Regions from separate parts of the Stutzerimonas sp. genome, predicted to be linked through region 1. Evidence: predicted binding sites of a transcription regulator. Region 1 holds the regulator's gene; each other region holds the start of a gene.
What was found. The regulator sigma-54, encoded in region 1, starts transcription at its own class of promoters, with help from an activator protein. The targets are predictions, from matches to a motif close to ANTGGCATNNANNTTGCTNT.
Positions count from the first base shown of each region.

Region 2: a site for sigma-54 is predicted at 2,166-2,185, ahead of AC2LD7_RS10720 (CmpA/NrtA family ABC transporter substrate-binding protein). Genes of this name have one in related genera too.
Region 3: a site for sigma-54 is predicted at 1,942-1,961, ahead of AC2LD7_RS03095 (flagellar hook-length control protein FliK). Genes of this name have one in related genera too.
Region 4: a site for sigma-54 is predicted at 1,672-1,691, ahead of nirB (nitrite reductase large subunit NirB). Genes of this name have one in related genera too.

Region 1 covers NZ_CEXBBO010000004.1:97,052-100,724, reverse strand. The annotation lists gene rapZ (RNase adapter RapZ) at 1-21, opposite strand, end outside; gene ptsN (PTS IIA-like nitrogen regulatory protein PtsN) at 156-620, opposite strand; gene hpf (ribosome hibernation-promoting factor, HPF/YfiA family) at 627-935, opposite strand; gene AC2LD7_RS03980 (RNA polymerase factor sigma-54) at 1,015-2,523, opposite strand; gene lptB (LPS export ABC transporter ATP-binding protein) at 2,671-3,396, opposite strand; gene lptA (lipopolysaccharide transport periplasmic protein LptA) at 3,396-3,673, opposite strand, start outside.
Region 2 covers NZ_CEXBBO010000014.1:73,818-77,490, forward strand. The annotation lists gene AC2LD7_RS10715 (ABC transporter permease) at 1-603, opposite strand, end outside; gene AC2LD7_RS10720 (CmpA/NrtA family ABC transporter substrate-binding protein) at 655-2,028, opposite strand; gene AC2LD7_RS10725 (ANTAR domain-containing response regulator) at 2,554-3,132, opposite strand; gene AC2LD7_RS10730 (CmpA/NrtA family ABC transporter substrate-binding protein) at 3,147-3,673, opposite strand, start outside.
Region 3 covers NZ_CEXBBO010000003.1:147,042-150,714, forward strand. The annotation lists gene fliL (flagellar basal body-associated protein FliL) at 1-462, opposite strand, end outside; gene AC2LD7_RS03095 (flagellar hook-length control protein FliK) at 661-1,905, opposite strand; gene AC2LD7_RS03100 (Hpt domain-containing protein) at 2,038-2,346, opposite strand; gene AC2LD7_RS03105 (SpoIIE family protein phosphatase) at 2,424-3,673, opposite strand, start outside.
Region 4 covers NZ_CEXBBO010000025.1:60,631-64,303, reverse strand. The annotation lists gene nirB (nitrite reductase large subunit NirB) at 1-1,440, opposite strand, end outside; gene AC2LD7_RS15395 (aldo/keto reductase) at 2,042-2,866, shown strand; gene AC2LD7_RS15390 (esterase-like activity of phytase family protein) at 3,037-3,673, shown strand, end outside.

The DNA.
Region 1 (3,673 bases):
ACTGACGATGATCAGGCGCATTGCGGAGCGAGGTTCGACAGGGTGCGGACTCGAACGCACGAGCCGTGCTGCATACGCTGCTGGGTTGGGAGTTGGCAGGTTACGGACACGTCTCTTTCCTCACTTTGCGCGGGGCGATCGGCCATGCCGTTGCGCTAACTACCGCTCTGAATATCGACGACGGTCTGATACAGGTCCTGTCCGGTGGCGGCTCTGCGCAGGCGTTCACGCACTTCCTCACGGTCCAGCATGCTGGCGATCTGGCGAAGCAGTTCGAGGTGTTCGTCGGTCGCGGCTTCCGGTACCAGCAGTACGAATAGCAAATCGACCGGTGCACCGTCGATGGCGTCGAAGTCAACCGGTGCGTCGAGCCGCAGCACCGCGCTGAGCGGCGACACGCAGCCGGGCATGCGACAGTGCGGGATGGCGATGCCGTTGCCGAAGCCGGTAGAGCCGAGCTTTTCGCGGGCAATGAGGCTTTCGAAGATGGTCTGGGAATCAAGGTCTGGAAGGTCTTGGCCAATTACTTTGGCGATCTGTTCCAGGACGCGTTTCTTACTGCCACCCGATACGTTCACCAAGGAACGTCCGGGGGTCAGGATATTTTCGATTCGGATCATGATGGGTCAGCGAGCGAGGGCACCCTGGTTATGGTCGAGCTGTTTTTCTTTGTGCTTGATGAGCTGCCGGTCGAGCTTGTCGGCAAGCAGGTCTATGGAGGCGTACATGTCTTCATGTTCTGCGTTGGCGACGACTTCGCGCCCGGCAACGTGCAGCGTGGCTTCGGCTTTCTGTCTGAGTTTCTCGACCTGCAGAATCACCTGGACGGCAATGATGCGATCGAAATGTCTTTCCAGGCGCTCGAATTTCTCCTCGACGTAGTCACGCAGGGCTTCTGTGATTTCCAGGTGAAGGCCAGTGATGTTGACTTGCATACTGCATCTCCTTTTTGCCACGTGCGAATTGACGGGCTGCGCGCCCGTCACCGGAAGAGATCGACCAGGTCGCCTGGCATTACAACAACCGCTTACGCTCACTGGACGGCGCGATACCCAATGATTCGCGGTACTTGGCGACGGTGCGGCGTGCAACTTGAATACCCTGTGCCTCCAGTAAACCAGCGATCTTGCTGTCGCTCAATGGCTTTTTCGGGTTTTCCGCCGCCACCAGCTTCTTGATGATCGCGCGGATGGCGGTGGACGAGCATTCGCCGCCTTCGGCCGTGCTGACGTGGCTGGAGAAGAAATATTTCAGCTCGTAGATGCCGCGCGGTGTATGCATGTATTTTTGCGTGGTGACCCGCGAGATCGTCGACTCATGCATGCCCACCGCTTCGGCAATGTCGTGCAGCACCAGCGGTTTCATGGCTTCATCGCCGTGATCGAGGAAGCCGCGCTGGTGTTCGACGATCTGCGTGGCGACCTTCATCAGCGTCTCGTTGCGGCTGAGCAGGCTTTTGATGAACCAGCGCGCTTCCTGCAATTGGTTGCGCATGAAGGTGTTATCGGCGCTGGAGTCGGCTCGTTTGACGAAGCCTGCGTATTGGGCATTCACCCGCAGGCGCGGCATCGCATCCTGATTCAGCTCGACCAGCCAGCGCTCGTTGTGCTTGCGCACGATTACGTCGGGCACGACGTATTCCGGCTCGCTCGCTTCGATTTGCGAGCCGGGACGCGGATTGAGCGTCTGGATTAGATCGACCACTTGGCGGAGCTCGTCTTCCTTGAGCTTCATGCGGCGCATCAGCAGGCTGTAGTCGCGGCTGCCGAGTATCTCCAGCTGATCGCTTACCAAACGTATCGCTTTGCCCAGCCAAGGCGTTCGCTCGGGTAGTTGGCGCAGCTGCAGTAGCAGGCATTCGCGCAAATCGCGCGCCCCGATGCCGGCGGGCTCGAACTGCTGGATGCGGCGCAGCACGACTTCGATTTCATCGAGTTCAATTTCCAGCTCGGGATCGAACGACTCGAGTACTTCTTCGAGGGTTTCGTCGAGGTAACCCTGCGGGTTGATGCAATCGATCAGCGTTGCGGCGATGAGACGGTCGGTATCGCTCATCGGGGCGAGATTGAGCTGCCAGAGCAGATGGCTCTGCAGGCTTTCACCGATGGACGTGCGGGTGGTGAAGTCCCACTCGTCGTCGTCATTGCTGGGCAGGCTGCTGGCGCTGGTCTGGTAGATGTCTTCCCAGGCGGTGTCCACCGGCAGCTCATTGGGAATACGATCGCCCCAATCGCCTTCCTCGAGGTTTTCCACCGTATTGATGGGCTCTTCGAAGTGATTGTCCGGCGTGTCCTGCTCGGTCGAGGTGCTTTCAGGTTTCTTCTCGATCGACTCGGCCATCGGATCGGAGTTATCGAAGTCGTCTCCATCCTCCTCGCGCTCGAGCATGGGATTGGAGTCCAGCGCCTCCTGTATCTCCTGCTGGAGATCGAGCGTGGATAACTGGAGCAACCGTATGGCTTGTTGCAGCTGCGGTGTCATCGTCAGCTGCTGGCCCATCTTCAGGACTAGCGATGGTTTCATGGCAGAGGACTTCGAACCTTATTTGCCGGCGCAACCGCGCCTGTTCCGATTTCACTGGCGCTGTGCACGCCCGCTATAAGCAAATTATATGCCTGCCAACGAAGCCTTTGCCTAGTCCCGTGCGACGGTGTGAGCGGAAAAATCACATCAGAGACGGAATTCGTGTCCGAGGTAAACTTCCTTGACCAACTGGTTGGCCAGGATCGTCTCCGCGTCACCCTCGGCGATCAGTTGGCCATCGTTGACGATGTAAGCGGTCTCGCAGATGTCTAGCGTCTCGCGCACGTTGTGATCGGTGATGAGTACGCCGATGCCCTTGGCCTTGAGGTGATGAATGATTTGCTTGATGTCGCCGACCGAGATCGGGTCGACGCCGGCGAAGGGCTCGTCGAGGAGGATGAACTTGGGAGCGGTGGCGAGTGCGCGGGCAATCTCCACGCGGCGCCGTTCACCACCGGACAGGCTCATGCCGAGACTGTCACGGATGTGGTTGATGTGGAACTCCTGCAGCAGGCTTTCCAGCGCCTGCTGGCGACCGCTGCGATCCAGGTCCTTGCGGGTTTCGAGAATCGCCATGATGTTGTCGGATACCGACAGTTTGCGAAAGATCGACGCTTCTTGTGGCAGATAGCCGATGCCGGCGCGGGCACGGCCATGCATGGGGAGGTGGGTGACATCCTGCTCGTCGATCAGCACGCGACCCTGATCGGCTTTTACCAGCCCGACGATCATATAGAAGCAGGTGGTCTTGCCGGCGCCGTTCGGTCCAAGCAAACCGACAATCTGACCACTCTCGATGGACAGGCTTACATCACGCACGACCTGACGGCTTTTGTAGCTTTTTGCCAGGTGCTGGGCTTTGAGAATCGCCATTACTCGGTCTGCTCCGCTGCCGGCTGGTCTTTGTTGCGCGGCTGGATGACCATGTCCACGCGAGGACGCGGGGTGGTTACGTCGGTATTGGTGGCTCGGCCGGCGTTGACGATCTGACGCTGGGTGTCATAGACGATCTTCTCGCCTTCGAAGGTGTTGCCTTCCTGAACGACTTTCGCCTGATCGATCAGGACGATGCGCTCATTCGCTGCGAAATACTGGATGGTCAGGCCGTAAGCCTTGACGATTTCCTTGTCCACCGCTGGCTTCTGCTCGT
Region 2 (3,673 bases), on a different contig from region 1:
CAGCGCCACAGTCAGCGCCGAAGTGACGAAGGATTTGGCCATTAGCGGGTCTTCGCTGACGTACACGGCGCTGACCACCATGGTCACCAGCGGCAGCCAGGCCAGCGGCGACACGGGCTTGAAGATCTGGATCAGCGGGTTTACGGCGCTGTACACCGGCTTGCTTAGCCCGCAGACGATACCCAGCGGCACCGCGATCAGCGAGGCGATGGCGAAGCCGGTCATGACTGTGTAGAGGCTGGTAAAGATCTGCTCGAAGAAGGTCGGCTTGCCGGTGTAGGGGCGAATCTTCATCTCGGCATCGGGATTCTTCGCCAGCTTTGCGGCGTTGCGTTCTTCCTGGCGTTGGTAGAAGGCCTCGGCTTTCTCCCGCGACTGGAGATGCGCATCGACCAGTCCGTTGAACTGCTCGGCGACCTGGCTGGGGCCGGGAAACTGCCCGAGGCTGGTCTGGATGTTGGTCGCCACGAGCTGCCAGAACAGCAGGAAGGCGAGGATGCCCACCAGCGGCATGATCACTTGCGGCAGCCAGCGCTTGAGCCGGGCCTGACGGCCAGCTTCGAGGGTTGCCTTGATGTTTCTTGCGACGGCAGGGTTGCTCATCGGCATGTCCTCTCCGGGTATCGGGAGCCGCAACGGCTCCCATGGGCGGTATCAGAGCGTGGTATCGCCTTTCAGGCCGATCGCGAACTGTTCGAGGTAGGCGTTGGGCGTGTGGCCGTCGTAGGTGATGCCATCGATGGTGTCGGCCAGCGGCTCGCGGAAGCCGTCTTCGTCGGCCGGGGGGAAGTCCTCAACGGCGAGCAGGCCGTCGGCGATCAGCTCGGCGGCGGCCTCGCGGTAGATATCCGGGCGGTAGACCTGCTTGGCCATGTCCAGATACCAACTGTCCGGCTTGGCTTCGGCGATCTGGCCCCAGCGGCGCATCTGCGTCAGGTACCAGATCGCATCGGAGTAATAGGGGTAGGTGGCGTGGTAGCGGAAGAACACGTTGAAGTCCGGCACCTCGCGCTTGTCGCCTTTCTCGAACTCGAAGGTGCCGGTCATGGAGTTGGCGATCACCTTGGCATCGGCACCGACATACTCGGGGCGAGAGAGAATTTCTACCGCTTCCTGGCGATTGGCATTGTTGTCTTCGTCAAGCCACTTGCCGGCGCGGATCAGCGCCTTGACCAGGCGCTTGTGGGTTTCCGGATTCGCTTCGGCCCAGGCCTTGGAGACGCCGAAAACCTTTTCCGACATGTTCTTGCGGATCGCATAGTCAGCCACCACCGGCACGCCGATGCCCTTGAACACCGCCTGTTGGTTCCACGGCTCGCCCACGCTGTAGCCATGGATGGTGCCGGCTTCCATGGTCGAGGGCATTTGCGGCGGCGGGGTGACCGAGAGCAACGCCTGGGCGTCGATCTGCCCGCTGATGTCGCCTTTGTTCGGCGCGTAGTAGCCGGGGTGAATACCGCCAGCGGCGAGCCAGTAGCGCAGCTCGTAGTTATGGGTGGAGACCGGGAAGACCATGCCCAGGTTGAATGACTTGCCACTGGCGTTGAGTTGCTCGATCACCGGCTTCAGCGCGTCGGCCTTGATCGGATGCTGAGGCTTGCCGTCGACCATGGGCACCTGGGGTTTCATCTGCTCCCAGATGGCGTTGGACATGGTGATGGCGTTGCCGTTGAGGTCCATGGTGAAGGCGGTGATGATCTCGGCCTTGGTGCCGAAGCCGATGGTGGCGCCGATCGGTTGGCCGGAGAGCATGTGTGCACCGTCCAGCTCGCCATCGATCACTCGGTCCAAAAGCACCTTCCAGTTGGCCTGGGCTTCGAGCGTGACGTAGAGCCCTTCGTCTTCGAAAAAGCCCTTCTCGTAGGCGATCGCCAGGGGGGCCATGTCGGTGAGCTTGATGAAGCCGAGTTTGAGCTCTTCCTTTTCCGGTTCGGCAGCCCAGGCGGCCAGCGGTGCCAGCTGCAGCAGGGCGGCGCAGCCAATGCTGGCGACCATCGTTTTCAGCAGCGTACGGCGAGTCTTGCGCATGATTTATCCCTCAATCGCGAAACGAAAAAAAGGCGCAACGGACGCCCCTCTGCATAAGCAGAGCGAGCACCGTTGACGCCTTTGTCAATTCGTCCCGATCACCGCCGTTGGCGACCCGAAGACGTGGTATGGGAAGAATTGCAAGGCGCTTGCCAACCTTGCAGACGCGGCGGAGCTAACGCTGCTGAAACTGAAAAAATCTAATTATTACAGTTAGTTAAGGGATTTATTGAGTCGTTGGTGAACGTGATTCAGCGTGGATCTGCATGCGCCGTCGGCGCGGCGGCGCGATTCGCGTGCGACCGTTGCACCGTTTGGCTCTGTTTTGGTTCGTTTCGATAGGCAGGGTGAGGCGATGCCAAAATTAATAATTGAGGCTCGATTCAATGGGGGGCGGGAATGGGCGAGTGGCGAACAAGTCGCCCCTGCAGGTCGGGCGCCAGGTAATAGATTGGACCGGTAGCGATCAATCGCGTTATGGCTGAATTTATCCGGCCAAGGGGCGAACGAGGCCAGTGCTGCGAATCACTGACCCAGCAGGTCATTCATCGCAATGATCTGTTCGGCGACCTGGATCAGCTTCTGCTGGCGACTCATGGCCTGGCGGCGCATGAGTGTATAGGCCTCTTCCTCGTTGCAGCTGCGCATCTTCATCAGCATGCCCTTGGCCAGTTCGATGCGCTTGCGTTCGAGCAGTTGCTGGTCGCGTGCGTGCAGTTGCGCACGGATCGCCTGGTCGCTTTCGAAGCGTGCCATGGCTACGTCGAGGATCGGCTTCAGGCGTTGGGCCTGGATGCCTTCGACGATGTAGGCGCTGACGCCGGCGCGGATCGCCTGACGCATGGCGTCGGGATTGTTGTCATCGGTGAACATGATAATAGGGCGCGGCTGATCGCGGCTGACCATGACGACCTGTTCCATCACGTCGCGGCCGGGGGAGTCGGTATCGATCAGCACCACGTCGGGGCGTATGGACTCAACCCGCTCGGGCAAGTCGATAGTCAGGCCGGATTCTTCTATCACCTCGAAACCAGCTTCGATCAGAGCGGCGCGCAGGCGGCCGACTTTGCGTGGGGTATCGTCGATCAGGAGAACGCGAAGCATGGCTGTCTCCCTTGTCAAAGAACGTCGAGCGTGGCGGTACCGGCCACGGCGTGCAGGGCGAAGCTGCGTGCATATCCAGCCGGGTCGCTGCCGTCCCAGTGGCTTCCATCCATCAATACGGTGCTACGCATGGGCGAGTCGGGTACGGGGATGTTCAGGGCCGTCGCCGCGTCGCGATAAAGACTGCTCTGTTGCACGCTCTGCGCTACGGCGAGGTAATTCGGATCCTCACGCAGCATGCCCCAACGGCGAAGTTGGGTCATGAACCAGAGGCCGTCGGAATGGTAGGGCATGTTCACCTCGCCATTGCCGAAGAAACGCAGAGGATGCTTGTCCTGCCAGGCGTGCCCGAGACCGTCTTCGTATTGGCCGAGGAAGCGCGGTTCGATGGCGGCCAAAGGCGCATTCACATAATCGCTGCCGGCGATCAGCTGTGCGGTGCTGCGTCGGTTCTCCTGGCTTTCATCGATAAAGCGGCTGGCTTCAAGGACGGCCATGACCAGCGCTCGGGCGGTGTTGGGGTATGCCTCGACAAAGGCGC
Region 3 (3,673 bases), on a different contig from region 1:
AACGCTGGCGGTGGCCTTCTGCCGAAGCATCTCTTGCCCTACCGGCGTGGCCAGGGTGGCGAACTCCTGGCTGGAAAACAGCATGACCAGTTGATTGCGCAACAGCGGCATGTGTTCCTTCAATGCATCGAGCGCCGCCTGATCGCGGGACATCAGCGCCACGCTAACCTGCATGTAACGCTGCCGGCCACCGGTATTACTGAAGTTGACGATGAACGCCGGCGCCAATACTTCATAGATTGCCGCCTGCCGTTGTGGTGCCGCCTGAGCATCAGCGGACGCGTCCGGTTGTTGTTCCGAGTCGCCTCGGGTCATGAAATAAAAGGTACTGCCCACCGACAACCCCACCGCCAACAACAGGCCCAGCACGATCAGAATAATTAGCTTGAGCTTGCCTTTGCCATCCGTCGGAGCCACAGCGCCAGGATTCGCTACGTCTGGGGGTCCCTGTTTCTTAGCCATGCCAAATATCCGTCATCACGCGTGATTTCACTCGCATCAAAGCGTTACGAGCAACTGCTGTGCCAAAGTATCGGCCAGGCAAGTGACGCCGTAAACGATTGCCAGTCGCCACGGCTGATTTCTGGACGAATAGTCAGTCGTCCAAAACGAGAAAACCGGGCGTCTAGCCCGGTTTCCGATTGCCAGCAACAACGCTAGTCAGGCGTAGTAATCCACGAGCCCGCGATCACCGCTGATACGGCTGCTGCTGATTTCCATGGTGCCGTGAGTGAATTCATCATCCCCGGAGGCCAATCCGCTGTTTGTACCTTTGCCGCGCGATTCGCCGCCCCCATCACCCTGCCAGCCGCGCGAGAGGGACTGATCCGAGACGTTCACGTCCATGGTCATGCCCTGTTGCGCGAACATGTCGCGCAATCGCTGCATCTGTCCTTCCAGCGCATCGCGGACACCCGCATGAGGACTGAGGAAGGTGACCTGGGTCTGGTCCTTGTTCATGTCGATGCGAACTTCCATGCGGCCCAGCTCAGCCGGGTCGAGCTGTATCTCGGCGGATTTCAGGTTTTGACTCGACAACCACATCACCCGGTCGACCACCGCCTCGCTCCAGCCAGATTGCTGAATCTGCACCGGCTGTCCGGGGACGAGCGCCGGCCGCTGTGCCTGCTGGGTCTGATTCTGCTGAGCAATCGCCTGGGTCAACGGATTGAGCCGGTTGACTGCGGCATCGGCAGCGCTTGCACGACTTTCCTTCGGCGCGTCCAGCTTGTCGAGCAACTCACCGAAATCCTCTTCCAGCGAAAGCGTGCCGAGGTCTTCGGAAAGCTCCTCGCCTGCCAGCAGGCTCGCCGAGAGGATGTCCTGCGCATCTGCCGACGCCTCATCCTGCATAACGAGGTTCGAGAGCGGAAGCTTCTGCGCTGCAGACTGGGTCTCGAGCAACGAGCGCTGGCCGACCAATGCCTCTTCGCCCTCGCCTTCACCCTCTATTGCAGATGCTTGTGCCTGAGCCAAGCCAGCCAGGAACTCGCTGCCGGTCAGCGGCTGCGCGGCCAGCGGATCGTCGGTGATTTCGCCCTGCCCGCCCAAGCCCAGCAGCAATAGGGGGTCCAGTTCCGCTTCGTCGCCTTGCACAGTATCGTCAGTCGCCACGTCATCACCTGGCAACTCGTTGCCGGCCTCGGCCACATCCGGCTTCTTAGTGCCGCCCGCCTCGGCAGTTTCCTGACTTGGCTTCTCGTTTACCGGCTTGTCACGGACAGGCTTTGCTGCAGAATCCTGACGCTCGGCAGGCTTCGCCTGGCGTTCTCTCGCGTAGACGTTGGCGAAGCTGGAGGGCTCGTCCCGGTTGACTTGAGGGGCAGGTTTGGAGGACGCGCTCGCAGCCTTGGCAGCAGCCGTGGGCGTCTTGATATTGAGCAACAGATCGGGGGAAACGGCCATGGATCTTTCCGCTGAGATGATGACGTGTGTGTTTCTAAAGCAAAGTCCAGGCCAGCGGCGCAATCCGTCTGCTTCTGCCGGTCACGATGGGCTTGATGGAACTGATGCGAGTGCATCGGAGCGTGCGAAGAATCAGGCGAGCCCGCCGAAACGCTGGCGTTCGGCACGATAGAGAATGCGCACAATGGCGAACTCACGCTCGATGCGCTCGATCAGCTCGGGCGCATCGCCGAGATATTCACGTCTCGCAAGCTCTTCCAGCTCGCGACAAAGTTCCGCCAGTAGGGCTGCGCCCATGTTGCTGCAGCTCCCCTTGAAGCTATGCGCAGCCTGGCGAAGATTTTCCGCCTCGCCGCTCAGGCAGGCGCTCTGCAACAGGCGCAGCCTTTCTTCCGAGTCGACCAGAAAAGTATCCAGCAGTACCGGATACTCCGCTTCCATCACTTCCTGAAGGGTTGCCAGCACTCTACTGTCGAGATGATCGATCACAGCGGTGCTCCTGGCTGCAAAACGGTGAATTATGCATGACCGGTCCAGTGGAACTCTACGCTCATGCCTTTGCCATCCGGCTGCCAATGGAAGCGCTCACTCAGCTGGCGAATCATCCGCAGCCCCCTTCCGCCCAGACATTCAGCGCAGTACTGCTTGCTCAAGGCCTGCTGCACGTCGAATCCCGGCCCGCTGTCACGCACGCCGATACGCAAATAGCCCTTGGTCCCTTCGGATTTGATATCCAGATCGATCGACACCCAACCCTCCATCAGTTCGTCCAGCCGCCGCTGACGCTCGCGGTAGTACCTGGCGAAACCCTCGGCATCGCACTTCAAGGACGAGTCGAGTAAAAGCACCCCATGCTCTAGAGCATTGGCATAGAGCTCGGTCAGTACCGTATAGACGGTGCCGACGCGGTGGCGCAGCGGTGGGATCTGCAGGAACAACTGCATCATCAGCGGCAATGGATTCGATGTGCGCAAGCTGGCTGGACGAAGCTCGAAGCTCGCCGACCAATTCATCGGCCGCCGCAGCTGGCGTGCGCCAAGCGGGAATACATCGAACGGCTGGATATCGGGCGACGCCATTTCTTCGGTCATGCTCACTTCGACCAGGCTCAAGTCGTCAAGTATTTGACCGTGAAAGGCATGCAGAGCTTCCTGGATTTCTTCGAACAGCATTGCCGGTTCGCTGTTTGTCTCCATCACCGTCAGCAGTCGCTGCTCACCGAACAACTCGTCATCGGCATTGCGGATTTCCAGCACACCATCGGATAGCAGCAACAAGCGATCGCCGACAGCCAGTGGCAGGGTGTCGAAGGAATCGTCGAAGGTCGAAGCATCGAGCACGCCAAGCGGTAGATGTCTGGACGGCAGCGGCAGCCGCTCCCCACTGCATGCCTTGAGCAGATAACCGTCCGGCAATCCGCCATTCCACACCCGTAGCGTGCCGTGTTTGAGGCTGATATCCAGCAACGTCGCGCAGCAGAACATTTCCACCGGCAGGATCAGTTTCAGCTTGGCATTGATCTCGCGAAGAATGTCGTTGCTCGAATAGCCCTTGGCGGTCATTCCGTAAAAGGTTTCGGCCAACGGCATGGCACCGATCGCCGCGGGCAGGCCGTGGCCGGTGAAATCGCCGAGGAGCACGAACATTCGCTCGGCAGGCGCCTGCGCAGCCAGCAACAGATCGCCGTTGAACAAGGCGCGAGGGGACTGACGGTAACGAATATTCGACGCATCGAGGCAACCGGCATGAGCGACCTTGTCGAAAATCG
Region 4 (3,673 bases), on a different contig from region 1:
TTCGAAAACCTGTTTGAGCAGCGCACTGCAGCCCCCGCAACCGGTGCCGGCCTTGGTCGCCGCCTTCAGTTCGCCGAGGTCGGTGATGCCGGCGTCCACCTGGCAGCACACCGCGCCCTTACTGACGTTGTGGCAGGAGCAAATTGTGGCGGTGTCCGGCAGGGCATCGGCACCCAGCGTCGGCGCGCCATCGGACAGGGGCAGGATCAGGCTGGACGGATCAGCCGGCAGCTTGATGCCGTTCTGCGCGTATTGCAGCAGGGTGTCGTAATAACTGTTGTCGCCGATCAGCACGGCGCCGATGACGCGCTTGCAGTCTTCGGACAGCACCAGACGGCGGTAGCTGGCGTTGGCTTCGTCGATGAAACGGTAGCTCTTGGCGCCAGGCGTGGCGGCATGGGCATCACCGATGGAGCCGACGTCGACACCGAGCAGCTTGAGCTTGGTCGACATGTCCGCGCCGCTGAAAAGCTGGTGCGGTTCGCCGGTGAGCAGGGCGGCGACGTTGCGCGCCATGGTGTAGCCCGGCGCGACCAGGCCGAAAACCATGCCGTTCCAAGAGGCGCACTCGCCTATCGCGAAAATCGACGGATCGCTGGTGCGGTAGTCGGCGTCGATCACTATGCCGCCGCGCGGTGCGATTTCCAGGCCTGCGCTGCGGCCGAGGGCGTCCTGCGGGCGGATGCCGGCGGAGAAGACGATGAGGTCGGTTTCCAGATACTCACATCTACCATCAGCGCCATCGTTGAAGTTCATCCGATAGGCATATTCCTCACCGATGACGATTTCCTGGGTAGCGCGGGACAAATGGACGCCAACGCCCAGCGCTTCGATGCGGGCCTTGAGCGCCGCGCCGCCCTCAACATCCAGTTGCACTGGCATCAGGCGGGGGGCGAATTCAACGACATGGGCTTCGAGACCGAGGGATTTCAGTGCGTTGGCCGCCTCCAGACCGAGCAAGCCGCCACCGACCACCACACCGCGTTTGGCGTTGCTGGCGGCGGCGCGGATGGCATCCAGATCATCGAGGGTGCGGTAGACCAGGCGCGAATTACCTTCGGCACCCGGAATCGGCGGTACGAACGGGTAGGAACCGGTTGCCAGGATCAGGTGGTCATAGGCCTGACGGCCTTCGCTAGTGACCACTTCCTTGCGTTCCCGGTCGATCTCCAGTACTTGCACGCCGAGGTGCAGGTGCACGTCGTTGGCGGCATAGTAGTCCGCCTCGCACATGGCCAGCGAATCGGCATCGCGGCCGCCGAAGTATTCGGATAGGTGCACCCGGTCATAGGCGCGCTGGCGTTCTTCGCCATACACGTGCAGCTGGTACTGGCCCAGCGCGCCGCGTTCGATCAATTGTTCGACGCAGTGGTGGCCGACCATGCCATTGCCGATGATGACCAGTGTTTCGCTCTTGATCGGGGTGACGATTGCGTTCATGACCTATTCCTCCGTCGAAGCCGCTCGCGGCGCCGCCAGCAAAAAAAGCAAAAAAAAAGCCTGGAGCTGTCTGCCAGCTCCAGGCGCCTTTGCCTGGTATTCAGAAAATGTGGTGGGGCGATGGTCCGGGCCGCGTTGCCCGGTTCACCTGTCCCGTGCCGTTTGCGGCTGATGGTCTTCGTTGACCTGCAGGAAGTTCTGCCGAATGGGTCGGCAGGCGTTGCATGTGACATAGCAGTTAGCATGCCAGCGACGCGTGAGGTATCAGTGCGAAGAACGCCGCAGCCCGGAATTGGTGGGCTGAAGCCCACTCTACGAGTGGGAGAGGCTTGTGTAGGGTAGGCTTCAGCCCACCAATGACACTGCGCGGCGCTGACCCACAAGGGTGCGGCGCTCGCCCGGCACTCCCTTTTTTGGGGCGATACACCGGCGTGGTCATCTGTGCCGGGCTAACCTTGCGTCCAGAGCCGAACCTTGCGTGGCGGGCTCGGTCAGTAACTCACCTTGAGGCTCGTATTCTTACCGCTAACGCATGCCGCAATATCCAATCAATCGTGGAGATCACTTGAATAAGGTCGTCGAACAACCTTTGTTGCTGGGCATGATGCGTCTGGCGCAATACCCCGAATTGGCGCAGCCGCAGGCGCTGCTTGGCTTTCTCGAGCGCTGCGTCGAGCACGGGCTGAGTGGCTTCGACCACGCCGATATCTACGGCGCGGGGGAGTGCGAGGCGCATTTCGGTGCCGCGTTGAAGCTGCAACCTGCGTTGCGTCAGCAAATCCAGCTGATCGGCAAGGCCGACATCGTTCCCGCCGCGCAGGATCGGTCGCGCTGGGGCGTCAAGCACTACAACACCCAGGCGGCGTATCTGACCGAGGCGGTCGAAGGCTCGTTGAAGCGCCTGGGCGTCGAACGTCTGGACGGCTTTCTGCTGCATCGTCCGGACCCGTTGTTGCGGGTCGATGAGGTAGCGCGCGCGCTGAACGATCTGGTCGGTAGCGGCAAGATCGGTTGGCTCGGCGTATCCAACGCCGAACTGCTGCAGTGCCAGGTTCTCGCCCGCGAGCTGCCGTTGCGCTGCAATCAGATCGAACTGTCTTTGCAAGCGCAGGCCGCTGCCTGGGATGGCCGTCTGCATGGCATGGAGAGCGAAGGGCTGCAGGTACTGGCGTGGTCGCCAATGGCCGGAGGTCGATTCGTGCCCGCGTTGCAGAACGTGCTGGAAGAGGTTGGGGCGGCGCTGGGTGCGACTGCCAATCAAGTGGCCTTGGCCTGGCTGCGCAAGCTACCGGGAAATTCAGTGCCGATCCTCGGCAGCCTACGCTGGGATCGGATCGAGGAGGCTTTGCTGGGCGCGAACCTGCAGTTGGACACACCGACCTGGTTCTATCTCGCCGAAGCCGCGCGAGGCCACGAGGTAGCCTGAACACAGTGGACTACAGTTGGCTGGGTGCGAAGAAGAGCGGAAGCACACCGACGGCATTACATCGTGTTGTCTGATTCAAGCCGCATTCCTGACACAGTCAGTTCTTAAGGTGTTGCTCCGAGGCCGCAGCACCGCGCACAGCCGGCTCAATCGGATGGAGACTTTGTCGCATGCGTATACCGAAGCCACTGCTTGTCGCGCTTGTCGCGCTTGCCGCTGCGATTTCCGACCCCGTGATGGCTGCCAGCAACACCCTGGTGGGCTGGGCCGTGATGCCTGCAGGCAGCTTTTCCGACGGCCCGACTTCGGGTCAGCTGATCAATGGGAATCCCTACGGGACGCACCGACCGCCCTACGAAGGCCGGCAGCCGGTCCAGGGTTTTTCCGCCGTGCTGCCCGGTGCGGATGAGAACAGCTTCATCTTCATGACCGATAACGGCTTCGGCGCGCAGGAGAACTCCGCCGATGCGCTATTACGGCTGTATAGCGTGCGGCCTGATTTCCGCACCGCCAACGGCGACAGTGGCAAAGTTGGCGCGAGCGATTACCTCAGTGGCGCTCCGTTGGCGCGCTTCACCCATCCGTCGCGGATTACCCTCAACGACATCAACCAGAAGCTCGAACTGCCGATCCAGGCGGACTTTCGCTTTTATTACGACGACGGCTCGAAACCACGCGTCGATAGCGACATCGACTTCGGTCGATTGCTCACCGGAGCCGATCTCGATATCGAGTCGGTACGCCGGGACAAAAACTGCGCGATGTGGTTTGGCGATGAATTCGGCCCCTATCTGATCAAGACCGATG